Regions from separate parts of the Kineococcus rhizosphaerae genome, predicted to be linked through region 2. Evidence: riboswitches for the same ligand, from Rfam matches in the RefSeq annotation. Region 2 holds a riboswitch; the other holds the start of a gene.

Region 1 (4,191 bases), on a different contig from region 2:
CACGATCAAGGACGTCGCCGCGCGCGCCGGGGTGTCGAAGGGGATGGTCTCGCTCGCCCTGCGGGGGGCGCCCGGCCCGAGCGCGCAGACGGCGGCCCGGGTCCTGCGGGCCGCCGAGGAACTGGGCTACCGCGCCGACCGGGCCGCCAGCTCGCTGGCGCTGCGCCGCTCGCGCCTGCTGGGGGTGGTGCTCGACGTCCGCAACGCCTTCCACGCCGAGCTCGTCGAGGAGCTGCAGTCGGCGGCCGAGGAGGCCGGCTACGAGGTCGTGCTCGCCGCCGTGACGCGCACGCGCGGCGAGCGGGCGGCCGTCGAGACCCTCCTGGACTCGCGGTGCGAGGCGTTGCTGGTGCTCGGCCCGGAGGCGAGCGGGCCGGAGCTGGCGGCCCTCGACGCGCGGGTCCCCGTCGTCGTGCTCGGGCGCCGTTCGCGGCCCGGGCCCGGGCGCGGCCCCGACGTCGTGCGCGCCTCCGACGAGGTCGGGATGCGGCTGGTCGTCGAGCACCTGGCCGGGCTCGGGCACCGCGAGGTGCTGCACGTCAGCGGCGGGGCCGGCGACATCGCGGCCGACCGGCGCGCGGGTCTGGAGCGGGCGGCGGCCGGGGCCGGGCTCGCCGTCCGCACGGTCGACGCCGGTTTCGACGAGGCCTCGGGGGTCGAGGCGGCGCGCCGGGTGCTCGACGGGGGGTGGTCCGGGACGGCGGTCGCGGCCGTCAGCGACCGCGTCGCCCTCGGGTTCCTCGACGTCCTGAACCGCGAGGGGATCGCCGTGCCGGGGCGGGTCTCGGTCACCGGGTACGACGACAGCCCGCTGGCCCGGCTCGGGCACGTGCAGCTCACCTCCGTCAGTCAGGACCCGGCCGAGCAGGCGCGCTCGGCCGTGCGGCTGGCGGTCGAGCGGCTGGAGGGGGAGCCGGGGGGTGAGCCGGGCGCGAACGCCTCGGACGTCGTGCTCGAACCGCGGCTGGTCGTGCGGGGTACCACTGGATTGGTCTTCATGTCAGAATGACAGGACAAACTAGTCCTCAGGAGGATCCGTGCCCCTGCTCCGCTTCGACCTCGTCGCCGGCCGCACCCCCGCCGAGCTGACCGCCCTGCTCGACGCCGCCCACGCCGCCGTCGTCGAGGCCTTCGAGGTGCCCGCCGGCGACCGCTACCAGGTCGTCCACCAGCACCCGCGGGGCGAGCTCGTCGTCCACGACACCGGTCTGGGCATCGAGCGCACCGACGCCGTCGTGCTCCTGCAGGTGACCAGCCGCCCGCGCAGCCGCGAGCAGAAGGAGGCCTTCTACCGCCTGCTGGTGCGCAACCTGGAGGAGGCGGCCGGCACCGCGCCGAGCGACGTCGTCGTCTCCGTCGTCGAGAACTCCGACGCCGACTGGTCCTTCGGGCACGGCCGGGCGCAGTTCCTCACCGGCGAGCTCTGAGCGTGGCCCGCGGGGACGGCCGTGTGTCACGCTGAGGGCCACAACTGCACACACGGCCGCTCCGCCCCGGCGGGAGAGCCCCACCGCGCGCGGTGGGCACCGTAGGAGCAACCACCCCGGAACCTCTCAGGTCCCCGCACCGCCGCAGGCAGGCCGCTCTGGAAAGCAGGACCCCACGGTCCTCACCGACGGGGAAAGCTCCGCGAGGGGTGAAGCTCTCAGGTCCCGCGACAGAGGGGGTCAGCTCGGCCGCAGGTGCGGCCGTGACGAGAGGAGCCCACCCGATGTCGAGCACCCCCAGCCCGCTCGCGGCCGCCCACGCCGCCCTCGGCGCCTCGATGACCGACTTCGCCGGCTGGTCGATGCCGCTGCGCTACGCCTCCGACCTCGCCGAGCACCAGGCCGTGCGCACCACCGCCGGGATCTTCGACCTCTCGCACATGGGCGAGGTCCGCGTCAGCGGCCCCGAGGCCGCCCGCGCCCTCGACCACGCCCTCGTCGGCACGCCGTCCACGATGCCGCTGGGGCGCGCGGCCTACGGCATGGTCGTCGACGCCGACGGCGGCATCCTCGACGACCTCGTGACCTACCGGCTCGGGGAGCAGGAGTTCCTCGTCGTCGCCAACGCCGCCAACGCGGCCGTCGTCGTGGCCGCGCTGACCGAGCGCTGCGCCGGCTTCGACGCCGTCGTCGCCGACGAGACGGCCGGCTGGGCCCTCGTCGCCGTCCAGGGCCCGGCCTCCCTGGCCGTCGTCGGCCCGCTCGTCGACGCCGACCTGGGCGCCCTGGGCTACTACCGCTGCCTGCCGGCCGTCCTGGCCGGGGCCTCGGGCGACGTGGAGGTGCTCCTGGCCCGCACCGGGTACACCGGCGAGGACGGGTTCGAGGTCTTCGTCCCCGTCGCCCACGCCCTCGCCGTCTGGGACGCCCTGCTGGCCGCGACCCGCGAGCACGGGGGCGTCCCCGCGGGCCTGGCCTGCCGCGACACCCTGCGCCTGGAGGCCGGGATGCCGCTGTACGGGCACGAGCTGAGCCGGGACGTCACGCCCTTCGCCGCCGGTCTGGGCCGCGTGGTGAAGCTCGACAAGGAACCCGGCGGCGTGGGGTACGACGCGCTCCGGCGGCTCGCCGGCACCGAGCCCGCGCGGGTCCTCGTGGGGTTGCGGGGCGCCGGGCGCCGGGCGCCGCGCGCGGGGTACGCCGTCGTGCACGACGGGTCCGCCGTCGGGGAGGTGACCAGCGGGGCCCTGTCCCCGACGCTGGGCTTCCCCGTCGCCATGGCCTACGTCCAGCGCGAGCTCTCCGCCCCCGGGACGGCGCTGCACGTCGACGTGCGCGGCACTGCGCTGCCCGTCGAGGTCGTCGCCCTGCCGTTCTACCGCCGGGAGCGCTGAGCCGTGGCCCTGTCCGTCTTCGACATGTTCTCGATCGGCATCGGGCCGTCGAGCTCGCACACCGTCGGTCCCATGCGCGCCGCGCTCGCCTTCGCCGAGGGGCTCGAGCGCGACGGCCTCCTGCCGCGGGTGCGCTCGGTCACGGTCGACCTGCACGGCTCCCTGGGGGCCACCGGCCGCGGGCACGGCAGCGACCGGGCCGTCGTCCTGGGCCTGCTCGGCGAACGTCCCGAACTCGTCGACCCCGACGCCGTCGAGGGGTACCTCGACGAGATCAGGGCGTCGCGGGAACTGCGGGTCCTGCGGCGGCACGCCGTGGGGTTCGACCCCGACGCCGACGTCCGGCTCGTCACGGCCTCGCTGCCCGCCCACCCCAACGGCATGGTGTTCACCGCCCGCGACGGCGACGGGAACGTCCTCGCCCAGCGGACCTCGTACTCCGTCGGCGGGGGTTTCGTGAAGGACGACCCCCTCGACGCCGCCGCCCCCGTCGTGGGGTCCGGGGCGGGGTTGCCGTGGGGTTTCCGGACGGCCGCCGAGCTGCTCGAGCACTGCCGGGAAACCGGTCTGGGCGTCGCGGACCTGGTGCGGCGCAACGAGGAGAGCCTGCGCCCGGCCGAGGAGGTCGACGCCGGCCTGCTGCGGATCTTCGCGGCCATGCGCGCCTGCGTCGACCACGGCCTCGTCACCGACGGCACCCTGCCCGGCGGGCTGGGCGTGCGCCGGCGCGCGCCGCGGCTGCACGCGCAACTGCTGGCCGAGGAGGGGTCGTCGGAGTCCGACGTCCTGCACGCCATGGACTGGGTGAGCCTGTTCGCGCTCGCCGTCAACGAGGAGAACGCCGCCGGCGGCCGGGTCGTGACCGCACCCACCAACGGCGCGGCGGGCATCGTGCCGGCCGTCCTGCACTTCCACCGGCGCTTCGTGCCCGGCGCCGACGACGCGGCGACCGTGCGCTTCCTGCTGGCGGCCGGGGGGATCGGGATCGTCCTGAAGGAGACCGGCTCGATCTCCGGGGCCGAGGTCGGGTGCCAGGGCGAGGTGGGCTCGGCGAGCGCGATGGCGGCCGCCGGGCTGGCCGAGGTCCTCGGGGGGACCCCCGAGCAGGTGGAGAACGCGGCCGAGATCGCCGTGGAGCACCACCTGGGCCTGACGTGCGACCCGGTCGGCGGGCTCGTGCAGATCCCCTGCATCGAGCGGAACGCGGTGGGGGCCACGACGGCGATCCACGCGGCGCGCACGGCGCTGCGCGGCGACGGCAGCCACGTCGTGAGCCTGGACACGGCGATCGCGACGATGCGCCAGACGGGGGCGCACATGCGCTCGGAGTACAAGGAGACGTCGCTGGGCGGGCTGGCGCTGACGGTGGT
Region 2 (4,191 bases):
ACCGGTCGAGCTCGGCGAGGTCCTCGCTCTCGGTCGGTTCGACCATGAGGGTCCCCACGACGGGGAACGACATCGTCGGGGCGTGGAACCCGTGGTCGACGAGGCGCTTGGCGACGTCGTCGACCGTGACGCCCGTGGCCTTGGTCATCGGCCGCAGGTCCAGGATGCACTCGTGGGCCACGAGCCCGCCCGGCCCGCGGTACAGGACGGGGAACGCCTCGGACAGCCGGGCCGCGACGTAGTTGGCCGACAGGACGGCCTGGACGGTCGCGGCGCGCAGCCCGTCGGGGCCCATGAGGCGCAGGTAGGCCCACGGGATCGGCAGGATCCCCGCCGAACCGTACGGGGCGGCCGAGACCATCCCCACCCCGCCGGCGTCGGGGGCGGTGGAGGGCAGGAACGGCGCGAGGTGGGAGCGGACCGCGACGGGCCCGACGCCGGGGCCGCCACCGCCGTGCGGGATGCAGAACGTCTTGTGCAGGTTCAGGTGCGAGACGTCGGCGCCGAACTTGCCGGGCCGGGCCAGGCCGACGAGGGCGTTGAGGTTCGCGCCGTCGACGTAGACCTGCCCACCGGCGTCGTGGACGAGCCCGCAGACCTCGCGGATCGACTCCTCGTACACCCCGTGCGTGGAGGGGTAGGTGACCATGAGCGCGGCCAGGTCGTGGGCGTGCTCGGACACCTTGGCGCGCAGGTCGTCCAGGTCGACGTTGCCGGCCTCGTCGCAGGCCACGACGACGACCTTCAGCCCGGCCATGACGGCGCTGGCGGCGTTCGTGCCGTGCGCGGAGCTGGGGATGAGGCAGACCGAGCGCTCCCCGTGGCCCTGGGCCACGTGGTAGGCGCGGATGGCCAGCAGCCCGGCGAACTCCCCCTGCGAACCGGCGTTGGGCTGCAGCGAGACCGCGTCGTAGCCGGTGACCTCGGCGAGCCAGCGCTCGAGGTCGGCGACGAGCTCGGCCGTCCCCGCGAGCTGGTCGGCGGGGGCGTACGGGTGCAGGTCGGCGAACTCGGGCCAGGAGATCGGCTCCAGCTCGGTCGTGGCGTTGAGCTTCATCGTGCACGAGCCCAGCGGGATGGCCCCGCGGTCCAGGGCGTAGTCGGCGTCGGACAGCCGGCGCAGGTAGCGCAGCATCGCCGTCTCGGAGCGGTGCTGCGAGAACACTGGGTGCGTCAGGTACTCCGACGTGCGGCGCAGGGCCGCGGGCAGCGCGGGTTCGGCGCTCACCTCGGCGGGGTCCAGGCCGAACCCGGCCAGGGCCGCCGCGACGTGGGCGTCGGTGGTCGTCTCGTCGACCGTGAGCCCGACGTGGTCGGCGTCGACGAACCGCAGGTTCACCCCGGCGGCCACCGCGGCGTCGACGACGGCGCGCGCCCGGCCCGGGACCCGGGTCAGGACCGTGTCGAAGAAGGCGTCGTGGACGACCTCGACGCCGCCCGCCCGCAGGGTCTGCGCGAGCGCGGCGGCGCGGCGGGCGACCTGGGCCCCGATGGCGCGCAACCCCTCCGGGCCGTGCCAGACGGCGTAGCAGCCGGCCATCACGGCCAGCAGGACCTGGGCGGTGCAGATGTTGGAGGTGGCCTTGTCGCGGCGGATGTGCTGCTCGCGGGTCTGCAGCGCCAGGCGGTAGGCCGGGTTGCCGTCGGCGTCGACGGAGACCCCGACGAGCCGGCCGGGCAGGGACCGCTCCAGGCCCTTGCGCACGGCCATGTACGCCGCGTGCGGACCACCGGCGCCCATCGGGACGCCGAAGCGCTGGCTGGAGCCCACGGCGACGTCGGCGCCGAACTCGCCCGGTGCGACGAGCTGGGTCAGCGCGAGCAGGTCGGCGGCGGCCACGGCGACGGCCCCGCGGGCGTGGGCGTCGGCCACGACGGGCGCGAGGTCGCGGACCTTGCCCGAAGCGCCCGGGTACTGCACGAGCAGGCCGAAGACCGCGTCCAGACCGGCCAGCGGCTCGGGGGCGTCGAGGTCGACGACGGCCAGCTCCAGCCCCAGCGGCAGCGCACGGGTGCGCAGGACCGCGAGGGTCTGCGGCAGGACGTCGGCGTCGACGGCGAAGACGGCACCGGCGGGGGCCTTGGACGTCCGGCGCGCCAGCGTCATGGCCTCGGCGGCGGCGGTGCCCTCGTCGAGCAGGGAGGCGTTGGCGATCGCCAGGCCCGTCAGGTCGGTGACCGCGGTCTGGAAGTTCAGCAGGGCCTCCAGCCGCCCCTGGGAGATCTCCGGCTGGTACGGCGTGTACGCCGTGTACCAGGCCGGGTCCTCCAGGACGTTGCGGCGCACCACGGCCGGGGTGCGGGTGCCGACGTACCCGAGACCGATCATCGAGGGGACCACGCGGTTCTTCGCGGCCAGCGCGCGCAGCGCGGCCGTCACCGACGTCTCGTCGAGCGCCTCGGGCAGGTCGAGCACGCCGTCGCGGATCCCCGCGGGCACGGCCCGGTCCACGAGGTCGTCGAGGGAGTCCAGGCCCACGACGGACAGCATCCGGGCCACGGCCGCGGCGTCCGGGCCGATGTGGCGGGCGCTGAACGGCAGGGCCGCCGGTTCGGGGGTGAACTCGGGCAGTTCGGTGGCGGGGACGGACGGCGAGGACATCGGCTCTCCGGAGGTCGTGGACTGGGTGGACCTCCCCGTCTGTCACCCACCCGCGGGTGAGCTCCAGAGCGGCCAACCCCACGTGGTCCTTCCGCCTGAGAGGTTCCGGGGATGTTGCCCCTTCGGCGCCCCGATCGGTCAGGATCGGGATCTCTCCCACACGAGGTGAACGGCCAGCCTCCACTCTACGGGTTCGGCGCGCCGCTATGGTCTGCGCCGTGATCAGCCTCGCCGTCTGCAGCGCCAAGGGCGGGGTGGGCAAGACCTCCGTCGTCCTCGGGCTCGCCTCGGCCGCCCTCCACCGCGGCACCAGCGCCCTCGTCGTCGACCTGGACCCCCAGGCGGACGCCACGTCCGGCCTGGACGTGACGGCCCAGCGGGCCCACGACGTGGCCGCGGTCCTGTCGGCCCCCAAGCGCAGGGTCGCCGAGGAGGCCGTCGCGCCCAGCGGCTGGGTCGACGACCACCCCGGTCTGCTCGACGTGCTGACGGGCTCGGACGCCTCGGCCGGCCTGGACACCCCCGACGCGGACGAGGAGACGCTGAAGTCGTTGCGGCGCGCGCTGAAGAAGCTCGACGACCACGCGCTGGCCCTGCTCGACACCCCGCCCTCGCTCAACGGCCTGACGCGCTCGGCGTGGCGGGCGGCCGACGCCGTCCTCGTCGTCTCCGACGCCAGCCGGTTCTCCGTCGCCGCCGTGGACCGCACGGTGCGGGAGGTGCGCGCCCTGCGGCAGGCCCCCCGGATCGTCGGCATCCAGGTCAACCGCTTCACCCCGCGCTCGGGCGAGCAGAGGTTCCGGTACGAGGAGCTGCGGGCGCTGTTCGGCGACCTCGTCCTGGAGCCCCTGCCCGACCGGGTGTCGGTGCCGCAGTCGCAGGGCGCCGGCGTCCCCCTGCACGCGCTGAGGACCCGGACGGCCAGAACGCTTGCGGGGCAGTTCGACAGCATCCTGGACCGGGTGCTCGCCCCCGCGTGAGGGAACCGTTCCGGGGTGCGGTACGTCCAAGGTGCGGGATGATCCGCGAGCGTCTACCGTCCTGAGACGGCGTGCGCCCGGGGAACACCCCCGTTGGTGCCGCCCCCGCTCTGCCCGCGCACGCTGCGGGTCCTAGGAGGTCCTGTGACGTCGTCCAACACCCCCCTCGAAGCCGGCCAGCCCACCTCCCGCGCGCCACGCCTCGTGCGCCCCGCCCGACCGGCCGGTGCCGTCCCCGCGCCCGTGCGCCTGCCGGCCACCGACCCCGAGTCCGACCGCATCACCGGCCTCGTCCAGCGCCTGCGGGCGCAGTGGACCCGCTCGGGCGCGGACATCGCCACCCGCCTGCGCCCCGGCGTCGACGACGCCCGCCTGGACGCCGTGGAACGCCAGCTGGGCCTGCTCCTGCCCCGCGGGGCGCGTGCCTGGTGGCGGGCGATCGACGGGGTCGACCCCGTCCGCACCGCCTACCGCACCAGCGCCCCCAGCGTCGGCCCCGGCGGCTGGGTCCCGCTGACCCTCGAGGAGGCCCTGCGACGGGCCAGCGGGCAGGGCCCCGGACTCGCCGCCCCGCCGGCGCTGCTGCCCCTGTTCGCCCGCGACGAGGAG

What was found. Region 2 has a riboswitch for glycine ahead of gcvP (aminomethyl-transferring glycine dehydrogenase). Riboswitches for the same ligand answer to the same signal wherever they lie in the genome.
Region 1: linked by a shared signal. The riboswitch ahead of gcvT (glycine cleavage system aminomethyltransferase GcvT) and the one ahead of gcvP (aminomethyl-transferring glycine dehydrogenase) in region 2 are both predicted to bind glycine.

The regions. Positions count from the first base shown of each region.
Region 1 is NZ_PVZF01000003.1:19,182-23,372, reverse strand. Features, by position in the region: gene CLV37_RS07195 (LacI family DNA-binding transcriptional regulator) at 1-1,009, shown strand, start outside; gene CLV37_RS07190 (tautomerase family protein) at 1,038-1,427, shown strand; glycine riboswitch at 1,495-1,572, shown strand; glycine riboswitch at 1,581-1,671, shown strand; gene gcvT (glycine cleavage system aminomethyltransferase GcvT) at 1,712-2,821, shown strand; gene CLV37_RS07180 (L-serine ammonia-lyase) at 2,825-4,191, shown strand, end outside.
Region 2 is NZ_PVZF01000001.1:63,393-67,583, reverse strand. Features, by position in the region: gene gcvP (aminomethyl-transferring glycine dehydrogenase) at 1-2,602, opposite strand, end outside; glycine riboswitch at 2,676-2,771, opposite strand; gene CLV37_RS00325 (ParA family protein) at 2,821-3,582, shown strand; gene CLV37_RS00320 (SMI1/KNR4 family protein) at 3,727-4,191, shown strand, end outside.